Regions from separate parts of the Paraburkholderia caballeronis genome, predicted to be linked through region 1. Evidence: riboswitches for the same ligand, from Rfam matches in the RefSeq annotation. Region 1 holds a riboswitch; the other holds the start of a gene.

Region 1 (12,188 bases):
GCGGACGGCGACGCCTGCACGCGCTGCGCCGCCGGCGCGACCGGCATCGGCTCGCATGCGTCGCTCAGCACGTCCTCGGGCAGCGCGAGCACGACCGGCCCCGGACGGCCGGACATCGCGAGGTGGAACGCATGGCTCAGGTATTCGGGCACGCGGCGCGGATCGTCGATCTGCGCGACCCACTTCGCCATCTGCCCGAACATGCGCCGGTAATCGACTTCCTGGAACGCCTCGCGGTCCATCTGGTCGCGCGCGACCTGGCCGATCAGCAGGATCATCGGCGTCGAATCCTGGAACGCGGTGTGCACGCCGATCGACGCGTGCGTCGCGCCCGGCCCGCGCGTGACGATCGCGACGCCGGGACGGCCGGTCAGCTTGCCGGTCGCCTCGGCCATGTTCGCGGCGGCCGCCTCGTGGCGGCACACGATCGTCTCGATGCGCGCGGTTTCGTCGTGCAGCGCGTCGAGCACGGCGAGAAAACTCTCGCCGGGCACGCAGTACACGCGCTCGACGCCCTGTGCGACGAGCGTATCGACGACGAGCCGCGCGCCGGTGGTCGCGTGCTTCGCGCGGTCGGCGGCGTTGGCGGATTCGTTCGGATGCGGCATTGCGTTCAAGTCTCCAGTCGGTTGTTTCGTTGCGAGCGACGCGCGCACGGCGCGGACCTCAGCACTCGACGATGTTCACCGCGAGGCCGCCGCGCGACGTCTCCTTGTACTTCGTCTTCATGTCCGCGCCGGTCTCGCGCATCGTCTTGATGACCGAATCGAGCGACACGTAGTGCGCGCCGTCGCCGCGCAGCGCCATGCGCGCCGCGTTGACGGCCTTCACCGACGCCATCGCGTTGCGCTCGATGCACGGGATCTGCACCATCCCGCCGACCGGGTCGCAGGTGAGGCCGAGGTTGTGCTCCATGCCGATCTCGGCCGCGTTTTCGACCTGCTGCGGCGTGCCGCCCATCACGGCGGCGAGCGCGCCGGCCGCCATCGAGCACGCGACGCCGACCTCGCCCTGGCAGCCGACCTCCGCGCCGGAGATCGACGCGTTCAGCTTGTACAGGATGCCGATCGCGGCGGCGGTCAGCAGGAAGTCGATCACGCCCTGTTCGTTCGCGCCGGGCGTGAAGCGCGTGTAGTAGTGCAGCACGGCGGGCACGATGCCGGCCGCGCCGTTCGTCGGCGCGGTGACGACCCGGCCGCCGGCCGCGTTTTCCTCGTTGACCGCGATCGCGTACAGGTTGATCCAGTCGATCATCGACAGCGGGTCCTGCAACGCGCGCTCCGGGTTGCCGGTCAGCGCGCGATACAGCTGCGGCGCGCGGCGCTTCACGTTGAACGGGCCGGGCAGCGTGCCGTCGGCGGACGGGTTGCCGATCCCGCAGCCGCGCGCGACGCACGACTGCATCACGTCCCAGATCCGCAGCAGGCCCGAGCGGATCGCATCGTCGTCGCGCCATACGCGTTCGTTGTCGAGCATCAGCTGCGCGATCGACTTGCCGGTCGCCGCGCACGTCGCGAGCAGTTCCGCGCCGGTGCTGAACGGATGCGGCAACTGTTCCACCGCCGCGAGCACCTTCGTGTTCGGCGCGCCGGCGGTCACGACGAACCCGCCGCCGACCGACAGATACGTCGATTCGCGCAGCGTCGCGCTGTTGCTGTCGAGCGCGCGCAGCTTCATCCCGTTCGGATGCTCGGGCAGCGCCTGCCGATAGAACGCGATGTGCTCCTTCGGCACGAACGGCACCGGATGGCGGCCGAGCAGCGCGAGCGTGCGCGTCGTGCGGATCGCGTCGAGCCGTTCAGCGATCGTGTCCGGGTTCACGGTGTCCGGCGCGTCGCCGAGCAGGCCGAGCATCACGCCGCGATCCGTGCCGTGACCCTTGCCGGTCGCGCCGAGCGAGCCGTACAGCTCGACCTTCACCGCTGTCGTCGAAGCGAGCAGGCCGTCGCGTTCGAGTCCTTCCGCGAACATCAGCGCCGCGCGCATCGGTCCGACCGTGTGCGAACTCGACGGCCCGATGCCGATCTTGAAAAGGTCGAAGACGCTGACTGCCATGAGAAGCTTGCTCCTGAGGGAACGGGGGGAACGGATCAGCGCGCCGGCAGCGGCAGGCACACCGCGAGCCATGCGGGCGGCGTCGGGGCGAGCTTCAGCGCGACGGGCATATAACGGCCGTCGAGGCGCGCGGCGAGGTGGAACAGTTCGGCGGCGTTCTTCGGGTCCCATGCGCCGGTGTAGCCGGGCAGGCCCGCTTCGCGCCGCCGCACGTCGAACGGCTCGGTCGAGCGCACGAATTCGTCGTGCGTCTTCTGGCCGAGCGCATAAGGCGTGAGCCAGTCGAGCGCGCGCGCGAGCGTCGCGCCGTTGCGCGCGCGTTCGTTCAGCCAGTTGCGGTTGTGGCGGCGCGCGGCGAGCGCGGCCGTCACGAGCGGCTGAAGGTCGTACGTCACGTAGTGCAGCGCGTCGCGTTCGGTGAAGTCGAGCGTCGAGCCGTCCGGCGCGATGTTGTCGCCGATGTGCTCGACGAACAGGCGCTGCGCGGTCGCGATCATCCGCCGGTTGTCGAGCGTGAACGCGGCCATCGCGATCAGCTTGATCCGGTGGCTCTGCCAGTTGTTCGCGAACGTGCCGGTGAGCGGGCGCGGCTGCCCGTCGATCGCCGCGATGTAGCCGTTCGCGAGCTTGTTGATGAACGTCATCGCCGCGTTGCGCGTCTTCACCGGCAGCGCGCTGGCGGTCATGTCGTACGCGAGGATCAGCCCTTCGAAACGCGTTTCGTCGATCGGATTGAAGCTCGGCTGATAGGTGGTGACCCACGCGTACAGGAACCGGTCGACGAGCCGCAGGTAACGGTCGTCGCTCGTCGCGCGCCAGGCGAGCGCCGCGTTGCGCATCAGGTCGAGGTCTTTCTGCGCATCCACGCTCTGGTCGTAGATGCCTTCGTGCGGCAGCGTGCCTTCGGTGTGCAGCCGCGCGAGCGGACGCGGCGCGTCGTTCAGCCGGGCCTGCACCTCGGCGACCAGCGCCTTCACGCCGGGATCGGCGTTCGTGCGCTCGCTCGATTGCAGCGCGGGCGCCGCGCAGAAGTTCATCGCCGCGTGAGCGGCGGGCAGCGCCGCGAGCCATGCGCCCGCCGCGACCAGCGCCGCCGCGAGCGTCGCGCCGGCGGGGCGCGCGCGGCCGTCCCTCGCGGACGCCGCTTCGATTGTTTCCGTTCGCACCATCCGCACCATGCGGGACTCCTTGGTCAGGGCTGACAGGTGTGTGATGGTAACGGTTTGCGGCAGCCCGCGTGAAGCGGATGCCTGCCGCACGGCCGGGTGCGGCAGGACTCAGTGCCGGGACTCAGTGTGACTCGTACTCGGACACCGGCACGCACGAACAGAACAGGTTCCGGTCGCCGTACACGTTGTCCGCGCGGCCGACGGGGGGCCAGTACTTGCGCGCGACGAGCGACGGCAGCGGATACGCGGCCGCCTCGCGCGAGTACGCATGCTTCCAGTCGTTTGCGACGACCACGGCCGCGGTGTGCGGCGCGTGCTTCAGCGGGTTGTCGTCGCGGTCGGCGCGGCCTTCCTCGACCGCGCGGATCTCGTCGCGGATCGCGATCATCGCGTCGATGAAGCGGTCGAGTTCTTCCTTCGGCTCCGACTCGGTCGGCTCGACCATCAGCGTGCCCGGCACCGGGAAGCTCATCGTCGGCGCGTGGAAGCCGAAGTCGATCAGGCGCTTCGCGACGTCGTCGACGGTGATGCCGCTCGCGTCCTTCAGCGGACGCAGATCGAGAATGCACTCGTGCGCGACGAGGCCGCCGGGGCCGCTGTACAGCACCGGATAGTGCGGCGCGAGTTTCTTCGCGATGTAGTTCGCGTTCAGGATCGCCGCCTCGGTCGCGGCCGTGAGGTTCGCCGCGCCCATCATCGCGATGTACATCCACGAGATCGGCAGGATCGCGGCCGAGCCGTAAGGCGCCGCGCTGACCGCGCCGATGCCGTGCGGGTCGCGCTCGTAGCCGGACGAGGTCTGGTTCGGCAGGAACTGCGCGAGGTGCGCGCCGACCGCGACCGGACCGACGCCCGGTCCGCCGCCGCCGTGCGGAATGCAGAAGGTCTTGTGCAGGTTCAGGTGCGAGACGTCGCCGCCGAACTGGCCCGGCGCGGCGAGGCCGACCATCGCGTTCATGTTCGCGCCGTCCACGTACACCTGGCCGCCGTGCGCGTGCACGATCTCGCAGACTTCGCGGACGTTCTGCTCGAACACGCCATGCGTCGACGGATAGGTAATCATGATCGCGGCGAGCTTGTCCGCATGCTGCGCGGCCTTCGCCTTCAGGTCCGCGAGATCGACGTTGCCCTGCGCGTCGCACGCGACGACGACCACCTGCATGCCGGCCATCTGCGCGGACGCCGGGTTCGTGCCGTGCGCGGACGCCGGGATCAGGCACACGTTGCGATGCGCTTCGCCGCGCGACGCGTGATACGCGTGAATGATCAGGAGGCCCGCGTACTCGCCCTGCGAGCCCGCGTTCGGTTGCAGCGACACGGCCGCATAGCCGGTCGCGGCGACCAGCATCTGTTCGAGCTGGTCGATCATCTCGCGATAACCGACGGTCTGGTCGGCCGGCGCGAACGGGTGGATCTGGCCGAACTCGGGCCACGTGACCGGCAGCATTTCCGACGTCGCGTTCAGTTTCATCGTGCACGAGCCGAGCGGGATCATCGAGCGGTCGAGCGCGAGGTCCTTGTCGGCCAGGCTGCGCAGGTAGCGCAGCATTTCCGTTTCCGAGTGATGGCGGTTGAACACCGGATGCGTGAGGTACGCGCTTTCGCGCAGCAGCGCGGAAGGCAGCGTTGCGTCGGCGGGCAGCGCCGCGTCGAGCGCGTCGATCGACGGCACGTCGCTCGCGGACGCGACTTCCGCGAAGATCGCGAGCAGGTCCGCGAGGTCCGCGCGGGTCGTCGTTTCGTCGATCGAGATGCCGACCCGCGTCGGGCTCACGCGGCGCAGGTTGATGCGGCGCGCGGCGGCCGCTTCGTGCAATGCCGGCGTGCGGGTGCCGGTTTCGAACGTCAGCGTGTCGAAGAACGTGTCGTTCACGAGCGCGTAACCGAGCTGCTTCGCGCCGGCCGCGAGCAGCGCCGCGATCCGGTTCGTGCGTTGCGCGATCGTCTTGAGGCCGTGCGGGCCGTGATAAACCGCGTACATGCTCGCCATGATCGCGAGCAGCGCCTGCGCGGTGCACACGTTCGACGTCGCCTTCTCGCGGCGGATGTGCTGTTCGCGCGTTTGCAGCGCGAGCCGCAGCGCCGGGTTGCCCTGCGCGTCGACGGTCACGCCGACCAGCCGGCCCGGCATCTGCCGCTTGAATTCGTCGCGCACCGCGAGGTACGCGGCGTGCGGGCCGCCGAAGCCCATCGGCACGCCGAAGCGCTGCGAGTTGCCGACCGCGACGTCCGCGCCCCATTCGCCAGGGGGCGTCAGCACGGTCAGCGCGAGCAGGTCCGCCGCGACGACGACGTGGCCGCCCGCCGCGTGGATCGCTTCGGTCAGCGCGCGGTAGTCGCGCACGTCGCCGTTCACGCCCGGATATTGCAGCAGCACGCCGAACGCGTCCGCGTTCGCGGCGTCCGCGGCCGGGCCGACCCGCACGTCGATGCCGGCCGGCTTCGCGCGGGTTTTCACGACTTCGATCGTCTGCGGCAGCACGTCGTCGGCGACGTAGAACACGTTCGACTTCGGCTTGCCGATGCGTTGCAGCAGCGTCATCGCCTCGGCGGCGGCGGTCGCCTCGTCGAGCAGCGACGCGTTCGAGATCGCGAGGCCGGTCAGGTCGACGATCATCTGCTGGAAGTTCAGCAGCGCCTCCAGGCGGCCCTGCGAGATTTCCGGCTGATACGGCGTGTACGCGGTGTACCACGCCGGGTTTTCGAGCACGTTGCGCAGGATGACGGCCGGCGTATGCGTGTCGTAATAGCCCTGCCCGATGTACGAGCGGAAAACCTGGTTCTTGTCCGCGAGCTTGCGCAGTTCGGCGAGCGCTTCCGCCTCCGAGCGCGGCTGGGCGAACGGGCCGAGCGGCAGCGCGTCGTCGCGGCGGATCGCGGGCGGAATCACCGCGTCGATCAGCGCGGCGCGCGACGCGAAGCCGAGCGCCCCGAGCATCGCCTGCTGGTCGGCCGTATCGGGACCGATGTGGCGGGCGGCGAAGGCGTCGTGCGCTTCGAGCGCGGCGAGCGAAAGAGGGGTGCGGTTCATCAAGTGTTCCGGGTGTTCGGGCTTCATGGAATTTCCTGCCGGCGCGCGCGGGCCTGTCTCGGACGACGGCCGCGCGGCGCGCCTGTGATGGGGATCAGGCGCCGATCGCCTTTTCGTAGCCGGCGGCGTCGAGCAGCTTGTCGAGCGACGCGTCCGCAGCCGGTTTGATCTTGAATAGCCACGACGTGTACGGCGCGCCGTTCACCTGGTCGGGCGTATCGACGAGCGACGCGTTCGATTCGACGATCTCGCCGCTGACCGGCGCGTAGATGTCGGACGCGGCCTTCACCGATTCGATCACCGCGACCGCGTCGCCGGCCGTCACGGTCTTGCCCGCCGCGGGCAGTTCGAGGAAGACGATGTCGCCGAGGGCTTCCTGCGCGTGGTCGGTGATGCCGACGGTCAGCGTGCCGTCGGCTTCGGTGCGGACCCATTCGTGCGATTCGGTGTATTTCAGATCTGCCGGGATGCTCATTGGATGCTCCTGTGCGTGGTTCGGTGTGGCTTCAGGGAAAGGGCGTGCGCGACGCGCGAATCAGGCGGCGAGCACCTTGCCGTTGCGCACGAACGGCAGTTTTACCACGCTTGCGGGAAGGGCCTTGTCACGGATCTGCACCTGCACGACGTCGCCCGGCTGGACGCCCTGCGGCACGCGCGCGAACGCGATCGACTCCTGCATCGTCGGCGAGAACGTGCCGCTCGTGATCTCGCCTTCGCCGTGCGGGGTCAGCACCTTCTGGTGCGCGCGCAGCACGCCGCCCGCCTTGCCGTTTTCCTTCTGCAGGATCAGGCCGACGAACGCGGCGCGGCAGCCGTTCGCTTCCAGCGCGGCGCGGCCGACGAAGTCGCGCGGCTCCTTCAGGTCGACGGTCCATGCGAGGCCGGCGTCGAGCGGCGACACCGTGTCGTCCATGTCCTGGCCGTACAGGTTCATGCCGGCTTCGAGGCGCAGCGTGTCGCGCGCGCCGAGGCCGCACGGCTTCACGCCCTGGCGTTGCAGCGCGTCCCAGAATTCGCCGACCGCGATGGCCGGCAGCACGACTTCGAAGCCGTCCTCGCCGGTGTAGCCGGTGCGCGCGATCATCAATTCGCCGAACGGCGTCGCGTCGATCTTCGCTGCGTTGAACGGCTTCAGCGTTTCGCTCGCGCTGCGAGTGGACGGCGCGACCTGCCACACGCGGTCGCGCGCGTTCGGGCCTTGCACCGCGACGATCGCGAGGTCGCGGCGCGGCGTGATCGCGAGGCCGAAGCCGCCTTCGTCGTTCAGCTTCTGGAACCACGCGATGTCTTTCTCGGCGGTGCCCGCGTTGACGACCGCGCGGAAGCTGTCTTCCGCGAAGTAATAGACGATCAGGTCGTCGATCACGCCGCCTTGCGGGTTCAGCATGCAGCTGTACAGCGCGCGGCCGGGCGTTTGCAGCTTCGCGACGTTGTTCGCGACCACGTGCGAGAAGAACGCGCGCGCGTTCGCGCCGCTGAAGTCGACGACGCACATGTGCGACACGTCGAACATGCCGGCGTCGGTGCGGACCGCGCGGTGCTCGTCGATCTGCGAGCCGTAGTTGACGGGCATGTCCCAGCCGCCGAAATCGACCATGCGCGCGTTGAGCGCCTGGTGAGCGGCGTGGAGCGGGGTTTTCCTGAGTTCGGTCATGGGGCCTCGGCATCTCCGGAACAGGTCCGGCGAAAACAAAAAGGGCCATGCAGGACGCGCCGCAGGCGGGATGCCTGTGGACGCCTCGTGCATGGCCCCTCTGTCCTCGGTACCTGAGAGATTGCGCCGCGGTTCGCTCGAACCGGACGACGCGCGCCCCTTCGGTGGGCAGCCTGCGTGCCGCGTGGTTCGTTTGGACCGCGCCGGGTACGCTACTGCCGCTCTCCAGAGTGCGGACCTTCGCGCGTTTCCGTCCGCATCCTGTGGATGCATGGGCAGATCAGCGGTCCGGCGCGCACGGTCCTTTTGCCTGAGAGTTTGTGGGTTGCCCCTTCGGCGGCGCCGGCGGGATGCGCTGTGCGCATCGGCCGGCGCGCTCTCCCGGCGCGCGTGGCGATTGTGCGCGACGCCCGGGGGCTGTGTCAATGCGAGAAAAAACGGGAGGGGTGGGGTGGGGCTGTTGCAGGGCGTGTGCTGGGGGGTATGAGGTCGGCGTGCAGAAGGACGCGGCGGGCCGTGGGCGATGGCTGGCCACCCGGCCGAATGAAGCGTGTGCTGAATGCGCGAGGCGGGAAAGAGGCCGCTTCGAGTCGTGTGTCGCGTCGGCCGGGCAGCGGAATCGCGACGGAGATGAGGCTGCACCGGAAAACCTGGTGGGTTCGCGTGTTGCTGTACCACCCCGGGGCGGCGTGGAGAATAAGAACGCAGTTCAAAAAGGCTCATCGGAGCGTTGAAGAGTGAGCCAGCAAATCAGGCAACAGGCCAGCTTGAGGAGCCCTTCGTGAATGTCGGCTCGTCGTTGCGGTGTGGCGTTCGACACCGCGCATGAGCACAATGCTGAGGATACGGTCAGCGGCGCACAGATCGTTCCGGGCGAGTGCGCAGGAAGTCGAACAGGGCATGCGATGGAGCCGGAATGGGACGGTTATGGCTTCGATCCCATGCTGCCGCTGGTGTGGCAAACGCGAACCGGTCTGACGCCGACCACAGCGGGCATTCATCTGGAAATCAGGCTCCGGGAGCGATGATGGAATCGATCAATTCCGCTCCCCCCTCGATGTCTTCGTTGCCAACGAAGCGGGATACATCCATGTGACCATCGGCAAACACATCGATCTCAATGCGCTGTCCGACAATGGTGATCAGAACCTGAACCGTTTCGGGGCGATGGCGCGAAAGGGTATAACTGATCTTCGCTTCGTCGAGTCGTGCCAGAAGGTCAAACAGTGGGTGATTCATCACCGAGGCCCCTATTTTTTAAATCGGTTGTCGTTGAGGAGTTTCAACGCTTTCCGAGCGTCTTTCATGCCGCTCTGCGCATCCCCCTGGATTTCATTTAACGTCGAATTCAGATACTGGCTGGGGAACTCACGTAGTACCGAGCCCTTGCATTCCGCCGACAGGATGTCGCAAGCATATATGCCGCCCCGGTCGTTTGCAGCCAGGTCAAACACGCCGCCGCTGATCGGATCCGGATGATACTCAAACGGATGCGCGTCCCCGAAAGACATTGATTCGCCGGGGGTGCTCGCGCCATGCGTCAAGCTATCGGCCATACCCAGTGTCCTGCCGCCGCGTAACGCGCCCATCACCTCTTCGACCGCGTGAGGCCAGTCAGTCCCACTGCTGGAACGAGTGGCGTTTTTCAAGGATGCCACAACCGGTACGTATGGCGTGTGGTCGATAAAGTACCCATTGTCATCGAGCGGTACGAACTCACCGTTACGCACACCGTAGACGGTCGGCTTCGGTTCTGGTGCTCGCTTCGGCCAGCTCTGTGGCGCGTAGAATCGGATGACCTGTCGGCCACCTCGCCAGGCTCGGTCAATCGCGGGAACGAGCCAGCCATCGCGTACCGCGTTGTGAAGTATGCGCGTCACGCTTTCACCGTCGACCGGCGTATCCCATCCCGAGATGCGCAGATGTTCTCCGATGAACGCGGCATAAGCGGCGAAGTCGCGGCAGGTGCGCGCATCGCGTCGACCGATGGAAACCCGGAACAGCCGGGCGAAGTCTCGCCGGTCCTGCTCAATCTGTTTCTGGCGCTCCCTGCGCGCCTCCTGGCGCTCCTCGTAAGAGAGCGTCAAGCCACGGTCAACGTCTTGCACATCGCGGACAGGCACAAGCGAGCATTGCCAGTCGTTCGTCAGTGGCACGTACAGCGCGTTGTATGAATTCCCCCATTCGGGAAACGACATCTCCCCTCCGCATCGGTCCGAGGCGGTATACCTAACACGCCGGCCATGCCGTGCGCCTTGCGCTGCGTTAACCACGAAAACGGTGATGCGGAGCGCATTGGGGACATGCGCCAGGGTTCTCCCGCGACCGCCACGAAGGCCGATTTGCGGTCGAAGCGTGGCGTCGTTGCAATGGGCGCCCGCCGGGATGACTGCGGCCGGCGTGCCGTTGGCATCGGTGGCGACGGGGTGTTTGGACCCGGTCGCGCACGATCCGTGCGGTTTGGGCCTGTTTTTCACCTGCCAGAGCGGCCCGAACCGAAGAGGCAGTTCAGCCTTTTGAAACATCCTTTTCGACGATGGCGGTCGCGGTGAACGACCGGCGGCGCGGTGTCCCGTGCCGCCAGCATTACGACGATTACTCGATCGCGTGCGCGGCCGTATCGAGTTCCTCGTTCAGCACGCGCTGTTCGTCCGGCGACAGCCCGCCGCCGTGCTGCGCGGCCATGTTGTGCGCCTCGCCGCGGATCACGTCGAGTCGGTGGTGCAGCGCGTCGCCTTGCGGCGGCGGATAGCGGCCGTCTGCGACGTGCGCGTCGACGCGGCGGCTCAGGTTCCCGATCCGGCCGTCCACCTGATGCAGCCGCTGCGCGGCGATCTCGTGCGGACTCGGGCCGGGACGTTCCGGCGGGGTGACGACGCAGGCGGCGAGCGTCGAAAGCAGCGCGCCGGCCACCAGCGCGCGAGTGATGCGGGACATCGGAAACTCCTTGTTGTCGTTGTCGCTTTTTTGCGTTGTACCGTCGGCAAACGCTTCGTCCGCGCAGCGCGATGACCGCGCGCCCGGACGCACTTGTAACAGTTCGTTTGCGCCTTTCGGCGCCGTCGGCGAAAGGCAGGCGCGCGCGTAACCGGACGGTCAGGCGCGCGCCGCGTGACGGCGGTTCGTCAGGACGCGTGCGCGAACGCGAGCGTGCGGCCCGACGCGGCGCTCTGCATCGCCAGCTCGATCACGGTCATCACGTCGATCGCGTCTTGCGGACTGACCGGGAACGGCACGCCAGCGCGGATCGACGCGGCCAGCGCGCGGTAGAAACCGGTGTAGTCGCCGTCGGCGGTCGGCAGCGTGCGTTCGGTTTCGTGCCCGTCGTCGAGCAGCACATGCAGACGTCCCGGCTCGTTGCCGCCGCCGAAGCCGGCGTCGCCGGGACGCAGGCCGGCCTTCAACTGGTCCTCCTGCGTGTCGAGCCCGTTCTTCAGATAACTGCCGCGCGTGCCGTGGATCACGAAGCGCGGCGCGAACGCGGCGAGCGCGCTCGCGTGCAACACCGCTTCGTGCTGCGGATAACCGAGCACCAGATGCGCGTAGTCCGGCGCGCTGCCGTCGTCGCGGCGCGTGTGCACGAACGCGGTGACGGTGTCCGGCGCGCCGAACAGCGCGAGCGCCTGGTCGATCAGGTGCGGGCCGAGGTCGTACAGCAGGCCGCCGCCGCGCGCGGCGTCCTCGCGCCAGCGTTGGCGCACGAGCGGCCGGAAGCGGTCGAAGTGCGATTCGAAATGCGTGACGCGGCCGAGCGTGCCCGCGTCCAGCAGTTCGCGGACCGTCGCGAAGTCGCCGTCCCAGCGGCGGTTGTGAAACGGCGCGAACACCAGCCCGCGCTGCTGCGCGAGGTCCGCGAGCGTGCGGGCTTCGGCGGCGGTCAGCGTGACCGGCTTGTCGACGACCACGTGCTTGCCGCTGGCGAGCGTGCGGCGCGCGAGGTCGAAGTGCGTGTCGTTTGGCGTCGCGATCACGACGCATTCGACGTCCGTGAGCGCGACGAGCGCGTCGAGGTCGGCGACGAGCGTCGCGTCCGGATAGTCGGCGCGCGCGCGGTCGGGCTGGCCGGTCGCGATCGCGGCGACCACGGCGTGGCCGCAGTGCGCGATCACCGGCGCGTGAAACGTCTGGCCGGCAAAGCCGTAGCCCATCAAGCCGATTTTCAGCGGCGAGGTCATCTGCAAACTTCCTCCATGTGGCGCGCCGCGAGTCGCGGCGGCGGTGGGCCGGAACACAGGATTCTGGCACAGCGGCTGGTGTCGGCGCGAGGGCCGCCTGCGCC
Region 2 (12,188 bases), on a different contig from region 1:
CGTCGCGCGACCTGCACGTGACCCAGCCGGCGATCAGCAAGGCGCTCGCGGATCTCGAAGCGGAACTCGGCGCGCCGCTGCTGGTGCGCTCCGCGAAGGGCGCGCAGCTCACGCACTACGGGCAGAGCCTGATTCGCCACGCGCGCGCGATCGACCAGGAACTGCGCCACGCGCACGAGGACATCGCGACGCTGCTGGGGGTCGCGCGCGGCACCGTCAGCGTCGGCGTGACGCCGGTGACGGCGACCGGCCCGTTCGCGGAGGCGCTGCGCCGCTTCATGCTCGCGCATCCGCAGGTCACCGTGAACGTGCGCGAGATGCGGCCCACGCTGATCCACGAAGGGCTGGCGGACGGCACCGTCGATTTCGGCCTCGTGTCGCGGATCGGGCCGCCGGTCGAGCCGCGTTTTCACTGGGAGGAGCTTTACACGGTGCCGACCACGCTCGCGGTGCGCACCGGGCATCCGTTGCGCGGGCCGAAGTCGCTCGCGGTGCTCGCGGAATCCGGCTGGCTGAGCTGGGACGCGCTCGACGACGCGTCCAGCCTCGTCGGCTCGCTGTTCAGCAGCCACGGCGTAGAGCCGCCGAAGAGCGTGCTGCGCTGCACGTCCACCGTGCTGTACGTCGAGATGGCGACGACCACGGACCTCATCAGCCTGTGGTCCGAACTGCCGTTCCACATTCCCGAGTACAACGCGAAGCTGCGCCGCCTCGCGCTCAAGGAGCCGCTGCCGGACATGACGGTCGGGCTCGTGTGCCGCGACCTGAAGCTCGCGACGTCGGTCGCGTCGACGTTCATCGACTTGATCCGCGAATGCAGCGCGAACATCGGCGGACTGTACCGGCGCGCGGGCGCGGTGCCGCGTTTGCGCGGCGCGGGTCCCTCGCGGTGACGACGCCTGACCGTTGCATTCGCGTCGCCGGGGATTGCCAAACGCTTTTTGCGCCGGTATGGTTCGCGGTGTTCCACGAACGCAGCAGGGGAGAGACCGTCGCAACGTGACGGCGCCGACGGAGCAACCGCCCCGGAAACTCTCAGGCAAAAGGACCGTGCTGCCGGAACATCTGGAGAGCGGCGCGCGACGCGCGCCCACCGAAGGGGAGCGGGACGCCGCGCGCGAAACCATGCGCGGCGCGAACGCGAAACTCTCAGGTACATGGACAGATGGGGCATCGGCGCCGGCCGTCACCACGGCGCGGCCGGCGATGCTCAACACCACTGGACCATGTCATGCCACGAATCGCCATTCTCGGCGCCGGGATCACCGGCGTCACCACTGCGTACGCGCTCGTTCAGCGCGGTTATCGCGTCACCGTGTTCGAACGCCACCGTTATGCGGCGATGGAAACGTCGTTTGCGAACGGCGGCCAGCTATCGGCGAGCAACGCCGAAGTGTGGAACAGCCGCGCGACCGTGCTGAAGGGGCTGCGCTGGATGTTCACGCGCGACGCGCCGCTGCTGATGAACCCGCGGCCCGGCTGGCACAAATACTCGTGGATCGGCGAGTTCCTGCGGCAGATTCCGCACTATCGCTCGAACACGATCGAGACGGTGCGGCTCGCCATCGCCGCGCGCGAGCACCTGTTCGGGATTGCCGAGCGCGAGCGGATCGACTTCGACCTGGAGCGGCGCGGCATCCTGCATTTTTATGCGACGCGCGGCGAATTCGAGTCGGCGCTGAAGGTCAACGAACTGCTGCGCGACGGCGGTCTCGACCGAAGTCCGGTCACGCCCGACGAGATCCGCGCGCTGGAGCCCGCGCTGCAAGGCCGGTTTCATGGCGGTTTTTATACGCCGTCCGATTCGACCGGCGACATCCACAAGTTCACGCGCGGCCTCGCGCGCGCGTGTGAAGCGCATGGCGTGACGTTCCGCTACGACACGTCGGTGGAATCGATCGGCGCCGACGCGGACGGCCGGCCGCTGATCGTCGCCCAATGCGGCGGCGAGCGCGATGCGGATGCGTTCGACGGCGTCGTCGTTTGCGCGGGCGTCGGCAGCCGCGCGTTCGCCGCGATGGTCGGCGACCACGTGAACGTCTATCCGGTGAAGGGTTATTCGATCACCGTGTCGCTCGACGACGCGGCGAGCCGCGAGGCCGCGCCATGGGTGAGCCTGCTCGACGACAGCGCGAAGATCGTTACGAGCCGGCTCGGCGCGGACCGCTTCCGCGTGGCCGGCACCGCCGAACTGAACGGCTTCAATCGCGACATCCGCGCGGATCGCGTCGAACCGCTCGTGAACTGGACGCGCCGTCATTTCCCGGGCATGTCGACCGCGCGCGTGGTGCCGTGGGCGGGGTTGCGGCCGATGCTGCCCAGCATGTTGCCGAAGGTCGGACGCGGCAGGCGGCGCGGCGTGTTTTATAACACCGGGCATGGGCATCTCGGGTGGACGTTGTCCGCCGCGACGGCGGAGAGTGTGGCGGAGGTGGTCGCGGGCGCGGGGGTTTAGGGCTTGTTTTGCCGGGCGCGCCGGCTGCCGCTAGCGCGCGGCGGCGACGTGCGGTTCCGTGAAGTCGAACGGCGGCGCGGATGCGACGGCATCCGCAAAGCAGTCGATCAGGTAATCGCACGCGGCGGTGTTCAGCGCGTCGCGCCGCGAAATGATGCCGACCGCGACGCGCGGCAGCGGCTCTCGCACCGGCACCGCGACGACGCGCTCGCGAAACCAGTCGGATTCGAGAAAGCTCTTCGGGCAGCACGACAGCAGATCGCTGCCGTACGACAGCGCGAAGCTCGCGCTGAACGAACTGCATTCGACGACGACGCGCGGCGCGCCGAACCCGCGTTCGAGGAAGTAGTCCTGCAACACGCGCCCGATGCTCTCGGGCGTCGTGTTCAGCATCCAGTCCGCGTCCTGAAGGTCTTCGATGGACTGCGCGTCCGCAAGCGGATGCCCCCTTCTCGCGGACACGATCAGCTCCGCTTCGAGCAGCCGGCGAAACTGGAATTCGCCCGCGACCTTCGTTTCGTCGACGATCGCGATCGCGAAGTCGAGCGTGCCGTCGCGCAGGCCCGCGAGCGCCGAACTGAGGAACCCTTCCTGCACCGCGAGCCGCGTGTTCGCCATCCGCAGCCGGAACGTGTGGATCGCGCGCGCAAGGTACTTCAGCGACACGAGCGGCGTGACCGCGCACGACACCGCGCCGCCGTCGAGGCCGGCCAGCTGGAGCACGTCTTCGCGGGCATGCTGCATTTCCGCGAGAATCAGCTTCGCGCGCGCGTAGATCGCGTGGCCGAAACTCGTGAGTTGCGCGCCGCGCGCGCTGCGCACGACGAGCGGCACGCCGAGGTCCTGTTCGAGTTCGCGGATCGCCTTCGTCAGCGCCGGCTGCGACAGGTACACCGTGCGCGCGGCGGCGCGCAGGCTGCCGTGCTCCGCGATCGCGACGAGCGCGCGTAGCTGGTGATGTTTCAAGGACGTGGCCGGCGAGAGGATGGAACGGAAGACCCGCGCGCAACGCGCGGGAAGCGTGACGACATGCGGCCGATCGTACACCGCGAGAAAAAATTCCGGCAATGAGGCGTCGTCCGGATGCGCGTCGCGACCGGTATCGGTTTTGTACCGGTTCGGTCTCCGTGGGATGTCCGCTTCGATAACCCGCCGTTATCACGATAAGAAAAAGCAAATCGGCGCGGCGTTTTTGTCTCCCTAGACTGGGCCTGTCGTCACGATCGTCAGGCTCTCGAAGCCGGCGAAGCCGCGCACGCCCCCCCGTTTTCAACGAACGATTCACTTCCGACAGGATGCCGCCCATGAAGTCACCGTCACTCGCGTCCGCGGCCAGCCGCTCTCGCGCCTCGCGCAGTTCGCCGCTCCCGACGCGCGGCCTCATCGTCGCGACGACGATCGGCAACGGCTTCGAGTTCTTCGATCTGACCGTCTACAGCTTCTTCGCCGTGCTGCTCGGCAAGCTGTTTTTTCCGCTCGCGTCCACCCAGCAGCAACTGCTGCTGTCGGTCGGCACGTTCGGCGTCGGTTTCGTCGCGCGGCCGCTCGGCGGCGTCCTGTTCGGCGTGCTCGCGGACCGGTTCGGCCGCGTGGCCGCGATGAACGTCACGCTGCTGACGATGGCGGCCGGCACCGGGCTGATCGGCGTGACGCCGACCTACGCGCAGATCGGCATCGCCGCGCCGCTGATCGTGCTCGCGGCGCGGCTGCTGCAAGGGTTTTCCGCCGGCGGCGAAGTCGGCGTCGCGACCGCGCTGCTGGCGGAGCGGGCGGAGCCGGAGCGGCGCGGTTTCGTCACGAGCTGGCAGTTCGCGAGCCAGGGCGCGGCGGCGCTCGCGGGGTCGCTGGTCGGCTTCCTGCTGTCGCATTTTCTCGATCGCGCGGCGCTCGAAAGCTGGGGCTGGCGCGTGCCGTTTCTCGCGGGCGTGCTGATCGCGCCGCTCGGGCTGTATCTGCGCGCGCGCATCGGCGAGGAGCCGGCCGCGGGCGGTGACCGCGCGCCAGGCGGCGTGCTGCGCACCGTGTTCCGCCGCGACGGACGGCTGGTGCTGCTCGCGTTCCTGCTCGTGATCGGCGGCACGTCCGCGCATTTCATCGTGCTGTACTACATGTCCACCTATGCGATCAAGGTGCTGCATCTGCCGATGGATAGCGCGCTGTGGTGCGGCATTCTCGCGGGTGCGGTAATGCTCGTGATGTCGCCGCTCGGCGGCGCGTGGTCCGATCGCTTCGGCCGCAAGCGCGTGACGTTCATATCGCGCGCGCTGCTCACGCTGTCGATCCTGCCGGGTTTTTACCTGATCGGGCATGTGCCGGGCGTCGCGACGCTGTACGCGGTGGTCTGCGTGCTCGCCGCGCTGCATTCGATCAATGCGGGCGCGAACGGCACGCTGCTGCCGGAGATGTTTCCGCGCAGCACCCGCGCAACCGGGCTGTCGATCGCGTATGCGGCGGGCGTGTCGATCTTCGGCGGCTTCGCGCAGTTCATCGTCACGTGGCTGATCGCGGTGACCGGCGACCCGGTCGCGCCCGCATGGTACGTGATCGCGTGCGGCGTGCTTTCGCTTTTCGCGCTCGCGTTCGTCACGGACCGCACGCGCGACGCCATCTGAACGCGGGCCATGCACATGAGCCGGGCTCCGGGCCGGACCTGAGAGATCGATTTGCACTACAACGTTGAATGAAACAGGAACGAGAGGTTGCCATGTCAGACCGCGTTTTTCCCGCATCGGCCGCTTCGAAGCCGGCCGTATCCGATGGGCTGTGCGATGCGTCCGCGCTCACGCTGCTGGAGATGCAGCGCCGCCGCGAAGTCAGCGCGGCCGAGATTCTCGACGCGCATCTGCGCCGCATCCACGAGGTCAATCCGCAGGTGAACGCGCTCGTCACGCTGGCCGACGAGGCGGCGCTGCGCCGTCGCGCGGACGACATCGACAGCCAGTGGGCGTGCGGCGTGTGGCAGGGCGCGCTGCATGGGCTGCCGGTGTCGCAGAAGGACCTGACTGCGACGCGCGGCGTGCGCACGACCTTCGGCTCGAAGCTCTTCGAGCAGCACGTGCCGGCGCACGACGCGCTGATCGTGCGCCGCTGCGATGCGGCCGGCGCGCTGATGATCGGCAAGTCGAACACGCCGGAATTCGGCTCGGGCTCGCATACGTTCAACGAAGTGTTCGGCGCGACGCGCAATCCGTGGGACCTGGACAAGTCCGCGGGCGGCAGCAGCGGCGGCGCGGCCGCGTCGGTCGCGTGCGGGATGAATCCGCTCGCGTGCGGCAGCGACATGGGCGGCTCGCTGCGCAATCCGGCCGCGTGGAACGGCATCGTGGGGCTGCGTCCGTCGCCGGGCCGCGTGCCGCGCGCGCCCGACGCGAACGGCTGGGCGACGCTCGGCGTGGACGGTCCGATGGCCCGCAACGTCGCCGACGCCGCGCTGCTGCTCGGCGCGATCGCCGGGCCGTGCGGCGAGACGCCGACCGAGATCGCGGAGCCGGGCGCGCTGTTCGCCGGTTCGCTGCAGCGCGATTTTCGCGGCACGCGGGTCGCGTTTTCGTCGCGGCTCGCGGGCATCGCGGTGGACCCGGAGATCGAGCGCGCGGTGCACGCGCAGGCGCGCGTGTTCGACGCGCTCGGCTGCGAAGTGGTGTTCGCGGACCCCGACCTCGCGGACGCGGAGCACGTGTTCCGGATCGAGCGCGCGTGGATGATCGGCTCGCTCGTGCAGCGCCTCGGCGACGACGCGCAGGCGCAGCTGAAGCCGGAGATTCACGACGAATGCCGGCTGTTCCGTTCGCTGAGCGCGGCGGACCTCGGCACGATGTTCGAGCGCAAGACCGCGCTGTTCCAGACGATGCGCCGCTTCATGGCCGAGCATCCGTTCTACGTGCTGCCCGCGACGCAGATGCTGCCGTTCGACGCCGATCTGCGCTGGCCGGCGTCGTTCATGGGCGAAGCGTACACGACGTACATCGACTGGATGCGGATCTGCTGGTATCTGTCGTCCACCGAATCGCCGGTGCTCGCGGTGCCGTGCGGTTTCAGCGAGTCCGGGCTGCCGATCGGCATGCAGATCGCCGGCCGCTATCGCGACGACTGGGGCGTGCTGCAACTCGGCCACGCGTACGAAACGGCGGCCGCGCACCGGATGCCGCGTCCGCCCGTCATCGGCGGCGTCTAGCCGCCGTCCTTTCCCGCAGCACTGAACGCGCGCCGGCCCGGCAACGGGCCGGCCCGTCAGGCAACGCGTGCAGGCCCGCGGGGACGCGGTTTGCCCGCGTTCCGCGCAATCTCAACCTGGGTGTCGGACAACATGAATAAAACGCTTCTCGCTGTCGTCGCGGCCGGGGTGCCCGCGATCGCTTCCGCACAAAGTTCGGTCACGCTGTACGGCATCATCGACGAAGGGATCAGCTACACGAGCAACGTCGCGACCGCGAATCCGGACGGCAGCGTGTCCGGCCACAGCGCGATCCGCCTGATGAGCGGCGTGATGCAGCAGAGCCGCTGGGGCCTGCGCGGCGTCGAGGATCTCGGCGGCGGACTGAAGACGGTGTTCGTGCTCGAAAACGGCTTCGACGCGAGCACCGGCAAGCTCGCGCAGGGCGGCCTGCTGTTCGGCAAGAAGGCGTATGTCGGGCTGTCCGGGCCGTTCGGCGTCGTGACGGTCGGGCGGCAATACGACACGAACGTCGACATCCTCGGACCGTTCGAGGTCGGCGACCAGTGGGGCGGCTACATGGCCGCGCATCCGGGCGATCTCGACAACTTCAACAACACGAACTCGACCAACAACGCGATCAAGTTCACGAGCAACCCGTATCGCGGCTTCACCGTCGCCGCGATGCTCGGCCTCGGCGGCGTCGCCGGCGACTTCGCGCGCAATCGCATCTGGTCGGCGTCGGCGGCTTACGTGAACGGGCCGTTCGCACTCGGCATCGGTTATCTGTCGGTCGCGAATCCGAACACGTCGTTTTTCGGCAGCACCGGCAGTCCCGCGCCGACGCTCGGCGGGATCCCGGGCAGCAACATGGCGTCGCCGGTTTATGCGGGTTTCGCGTCCGCGCGGACGATGACCGTGATCGGCGCGGGCGCGGCGTGGACCGTCGGGGCGGCCACGCTCGGCGCGACGTGGTCGAACACGCGCTTCCGCGATCTTGGCGATGCGGCGTCCGGGCCGAATCCGCAGGGCCTCGCCGGCACCGCGCTGCTGAACAACGCGGAGGTCAACTTCCGCTACCAGTTCACGCCGGCGCTGCTGTGGGGCGCGGCTTACGACTACACGAACGGCGCATCGGTCGGCGGCCGCGACGGCGCGACGTATCACCAGGTCGCGACCGGCGTCGATTACCTGCTGTCGAAACGCACCGACGTCTATCTGATCGGCGTGTACCAGCAGGCGTCCGGCACGGATTCGACCGGCCACGCGGCGGTTGCCGCGATCAACGGGCCGTCGGCTTCCGCGAACGGCAGGCAGGCCGTCGTGCGCGTCGGCATGCGGCACCGGTTCTGATCGCGCCTGTTCAGCGATCGTCGGACACCGCGGACAACGGTGTCGCGACGTGCTCCAGCGGCTTGCGCTCCGCATCGACGCCCCAGATCGCGGCGATCACCGCCGCGCCGATCATCAACGCGGAACCGACCAGGTAACCGGTGAACACTTCGCCGCGCTGATGCGTGTCGATCAGCCGGCCGAAGAACGCCGGCCCCGCGATGCCGCCGAGCGCGGTGCCGAACGCGTAGAACACCGCGATCGCGAGCGCGCGGATTTCGAGCGGGAACGATTCGCTGACGGTCAGATACGCGGAACTGGCCGCCGCCGACGCGAAGAAGAAGATCACCATCCACGACACCGTCTGCGTGGTCACGTCGAGCAGGCCGTGCGCGAACAGATAACCGCTGACGGTCAGCAGGATGCCGGACAGCGCATACGTGGCCGCGATCATGACGCGGCGGCCGATCACGTCGAACAGGCGGCCGAGCACCAGCGGCCCGAGAAAGTTGCCGAGCGCGAACGGCAGCAGATACTGGCCGACGCGGTCGCCCGGCACGCCGTAGAAGTCGGTCAGCACGAGCGCATAGGTGAAGAAGATCGCGTTGTAGAAGAACGCCTGCGCGGTCATCAGCGACAGCCCGACGAACGCGCGGCGGCGATGCACGCCGAACAGCGTGCGGAACACGTCGGCGAGCGGCGTGCGATGCCGTGCGCGCAGGCGCAGCGCGTGCGTTGGCCGGTCGTCGAACGTGTGGCCGGCGTCGCGAAAACGCGTCTCGATCTGCTCGACGATCGCGCGCGCGTCGTCGTGCTCGCCGTGCGTGAGCAGCCAGCGCGGGCTTTCGGGCACCCACGCGCGCATCGGCAGGATCACGAGCGCGAGCGCCGCGCCGATCAGGAAGCATACGCGCCAGCCCCAGTCCGGCGGCAGCAGGCCCGGATCGAGCAGCACCAGCGAGCCGGCCGCGCCGGCGCCCGCGCCGACCCAGAACGTGCCGTTGATGCCGAGGTCGGTCCAGCCGCGCACGCGTGCGGGCGTGAACTCCTGGATGGTCGAGTTGATGGCCGCGTATTCGCCGCCGATGCCCGCGCCGGTCACGAAGCGGAACGCGACGAAGCTAGCGAAGTTCCATGACAGCGCGGTGGCCGCGGTCGCGAGCAGATAGACGGTCAGCGTGATGAAGAACAGCTTGCGGCGTCCGAGCCGGTCGGTGAGCCAGCCGAAACCGAGCGCGCCGAGCACCGCGCCGGCGATGTAGCCGCTGCCGGCAAGCCCGACTTCGGCGTTCGTCAGATGCAGCACGGGGCTCGCCTTCAGCGCGCTCGCCACGGCGCCCGCGAGCGTCACTTCGAGGCCGTCGAGCAGCCACGTGACGCCGAGCGCGACGACGATCAGCACGTGAAAGCGGCCCCATGGCAGGCGGTCGAGGCGCGACGGCAGGTCGGTTTCGACGACGCCGGCGGACGGCGCGGTGTCGGTGGCGGCGGTCGATTGCGGCATCGGCGCTCCGGGAGCGAAGTGAACAAGCGGGTGCGGTAGCAAGGCGCGTACCGCGGTTCGCGGGTTTACGCCTCGCTTATGCAGCGGCCACGCACGCTCAGTAACGCGCGGCGAAAACCGCGTCACGCATGCGGTTCCGACGCATCCTCTGCGGGGTCGCCGCCCGGCGCGGCGAACAGGTCCGGCTGGAACGGCTCGACCGCCGCCGGCTGCGCGCCGGCCAGCGTCAGCGCGCTGACGCGCACGCCGAGCAGCCGCAGCCTGCGTGTCAGCGGCACGCGCTTCAGGCATTCGGTCGCCGCGCGGCGGATCGCGGCGGCGTCGGCGGTTGCCGCCGGAATCGTCAGGTCGCGCGTGACCGTCTCGAACGTGTCGAAGCGCAGCTTGATGCCGACGGTGCGGCCGACATAACCCTTGCGTTGCAGGTCTTCCGCGACGCGCACGCACAGCCGCGTGAACGTCTCGGACAGCAGCGGCCGGTCGTCGCGCGGATGCAGGTCGCGTTCGAAGGTCGTCTCGCGGCTCATCGACTTCGGCTCCGACGACACGACGACCGGCCGGTCGTCGATCCCGTGCGCGACCTCCTTCAGCCATGTCGCGTAGCGCAGCCCGAAATGCGTTTGCAGGAATTCCGGCGCGGCGCGCGCGAGGTCGCCGATCGTGTCGATGCCGAGCGACGTCAGCTTCTCGCTCGCCTTCGGCCCGATCCCGTTGACCTTGCGCGCGGGCAGCGGCCAGATGCGCGATTCGATGTCGGCCGGCGTCAGGATCGTCAGGCCGTCCGGCTTGTCGAGTTCGGAGCCGATCTTCGCGAGCAGCTTGTTTGGCGCGATGCAGATCGAGCAGGTGAGGCCCGTCGCGTCGCGCACCGCCTGCCTGATCGCCGCGCCGACCTCGCGCGGCTCGCCCGGCACGTCGGTCAGGTCGATGTAGATTTCGTCGATGCCGCGGTCCTGGATCTGCGTCGTGAACGTCGCGACCGCCGCCTTGAAGAGCCGCGAATAGTGGCGGTACGAGTCGAAGTCGGTCGGCAGCAGAACCGCGTCCGGTGCGAGCTGCGCGGCCTTCATCATTCCCATCGCGGAGAACACGCCGAACGCGCGCGCCTCGTAGGTGGACGTCGTGACGACGCCGCGTCCCACATAGTCGCGCAGCCGCTGGAAGCGGCGCGTGCCGTCGGGCAGCGTTTCCGGCGTCGCGTTGCGGCCGCCGCCGATCACGACCGGCTGACCGCGCAATTCCGGATAACGCAGCAGCTCGACCGACGCGTAAAACGCGTCCATGTCGAGATGGGCGATGCGGCGGGACTGAAGCATGAATGCGAAGGCGTGCGGGTTGAGGTCGGGCGGCTTGCGTGGGCGGGATCGTCCGCACGCGTAATGGTAACGCGTCGGCGATTTCCGTTCCTGGCGCACGGGTAATGGGGCGCGGGAATTTATTTCGGCATCCAGCAGATTTCATTCCATGTCGGCCACATCGGATCATCGAAATTCGTTCGAATAAGAATGCCGGCTGGGTCGTTCGGGATTGATTGCGCGCGCATCGTCAATGCGAAAAGACTCCCGATCTAGGCCGGCTGGAGGCCGGAATCCGCCATGTTAAATAACATGGTTTTGAATAAAGGTTGAGTGGCAGGTTGAGTAGCGGGTTGAGTAGCGCGAAACAATAAGTGCTAATTCAATCGAATTCCGAATCGGGTGAAATTGCTTTAAGGATTTTCGCCTTGCGGCATTAAAAAAAGAAGCTATGATCCCTTCACCGATCCGGAAAAACAGATCTCCCAGCATAAGACGGCAATCAACTGCATCGAGGGAGCGACATGGGCGAGACAAGCGTTCCGATTGATCTGCTTCATTGGATCCTGGCAACCCTTTCGATCATTGCGTTGCTGGTTTTTCTCGTGCCGCTTCGCTGGCGGGCGCCGGAAGCGGGGCCGGGGGCGATGTTCGTCGCCGGCGTGATTGCGTTATTCGCATTCCGCACGCCGGTCACGACATTGACGGTCGCCAGTGCGAAAGGCGTATGGGACGCGATATTCATTCTCTACGTGATGTGGCCCGCGCTGCTGCTTTATCAGATTACCAAGCAGGCCGGCGGATACGACGCGCTTCGACAGGGCATCTCGCGTTTCAGCCGCAACGAACTGTTCATCATCGTCGGGCTCGGCTGGGTGTTCTCGTCGTTCCTGCAAGGCATCGCCGGTTTCGGCGCGCCGATCGCGGTCGTCGCGCCGCTGCTGCTCGCGATGGGCGTGAGGCCCGTGTATGCGGCGACCATCTCGATCATCGCGCACGCATGGGCGCGCTTCTTCGGCACGCTGGGCGTGGGCTGGCTCGCGACGTTGCAGGTGGCCGACGTGCAGGACGTGACCCGCGCCGCGTTCGAATCGTCGCTGCTGCTGCTCATTCCGACCTACCTCGGCGGTTTGCTGATCGTGTGGCTGTACGGGCGCTGGGCCGCGGTGCGCCACGCGTGGCCGCTGGTGCTGATTCTCGGCACGATCCTCGGCTTCGGCCAGCTGCTGTTCGCATTCCTGAGCCCGGAACTCTCGACGTTCCTCGCCGCCGCCGTCGCGATGGTCGCGCTGTATCCGCTGTCGCGCTGGCGTCGTTTCAGCGAGCCGGTGCCGGTCGACGAGGTTCCGGACCGCCCCGCGATGGACGACACGGCGGTGCGCGCGCAGACGGACGCGGAAGAGCCGGTGATGAGCATCGGCATGGCGTTCCTGCCGTACGTCGTGTTGA

The links. Region 1 has a riboswitch for glycine ahead of gcvT (glycine cleavage system aminomethyltransferase GcvT). Riboswitches for the same ligand answer to the same signal wherever they lie in the genome.
Region 2: it holds a riboswitch for glycine, as region 1 does, so the genes downstream of both, BLV92_RS19155 (D-amino acid dehydrogenase) here and gcvT (glycine cleavage system aminomethyltransferase GcvT) in region 1, are expected to answer to the same signal.

The regions. Positions count from the first base shown of each region.
Region 1 is NZ_FNSR01000001.1:303,059-315,246, forward strand. Features, by position in the region: gene BLV92_RS01315 (thiamine pyrophosphate-binding protein) at 1-608, opposite strand, end outside; gene BLV92_RS01320 (L-serine ammonia-lyase) at 667-2,055, opposite strand; gene BLV92_RS01325 (alginate lyase family protein) at 2,091-3,233, opposite strand; gene gcvP (aminomethyl-transferring glycine dehydrogenase) at 3,346-6,282, opposite strand; gene gcvH (glycine cleavage system protein GcvH) at 6,350-6,730, opposite strand; gene gcvT (glycine cleavage system aminomethyltransferase GcvT) at 6,791-7,909, opposite strand; glycine riboswitch at 8,000-8,148, opposite strand; glycine riboswitch at 8,208-8,293, opposite strand; gene BLV92_RS31315 (hypothetical protein) at 8,695-8,937, shown strand; gene BLV92_RS01345 (hypothetical protein) at 8,918-9,148, opposite strand; gene BLV92_RS01350 (hypothetical protein) at 9,160-10,107, opposite strand; gene BLV92_RS01355 (hypothetical protein) at 10,505-10,846, opposite strand; gene BLV92_RS01360 (oxidoreductase) at 11,035-12,084, opposite strand.
Region 2 is NZ_FNSR01000002.1:587,780-599,967, reverse strand. Features, by position in the region: gene BLV92_RS19160 (LysR family transcriptional regulator) at 1-893, shown strand, start outside; glycine riboswitch at 971-1,061, shown strand; gene BLV92_RS19155 (D-amino acid dehydrogenase) at 1,232-2,455, shown strand; gene BLV92_RS19150 (LysR substrate-binding domain-containing protein) at 2,486-3,421, opposite strand; gene BLV92_RS19145 (MFS transporter) at 3,760-5,067, shown strand; gene BLV92_RS19140 (amidase) at 5,160-6,629, shown strand; gene BLV92_RS19135 (porin) at 6,762-7,961, shown strand; gene BLV92_RS19130 (MFS transporter) at 7,972-9,444, opposite strand; gene dinB (DNA polymerase IV) at 9,567-10,760, opposite strand; gene BLV92_RS19120 (L-lactate permease) at 11,264-12,188, shown strand, end outside.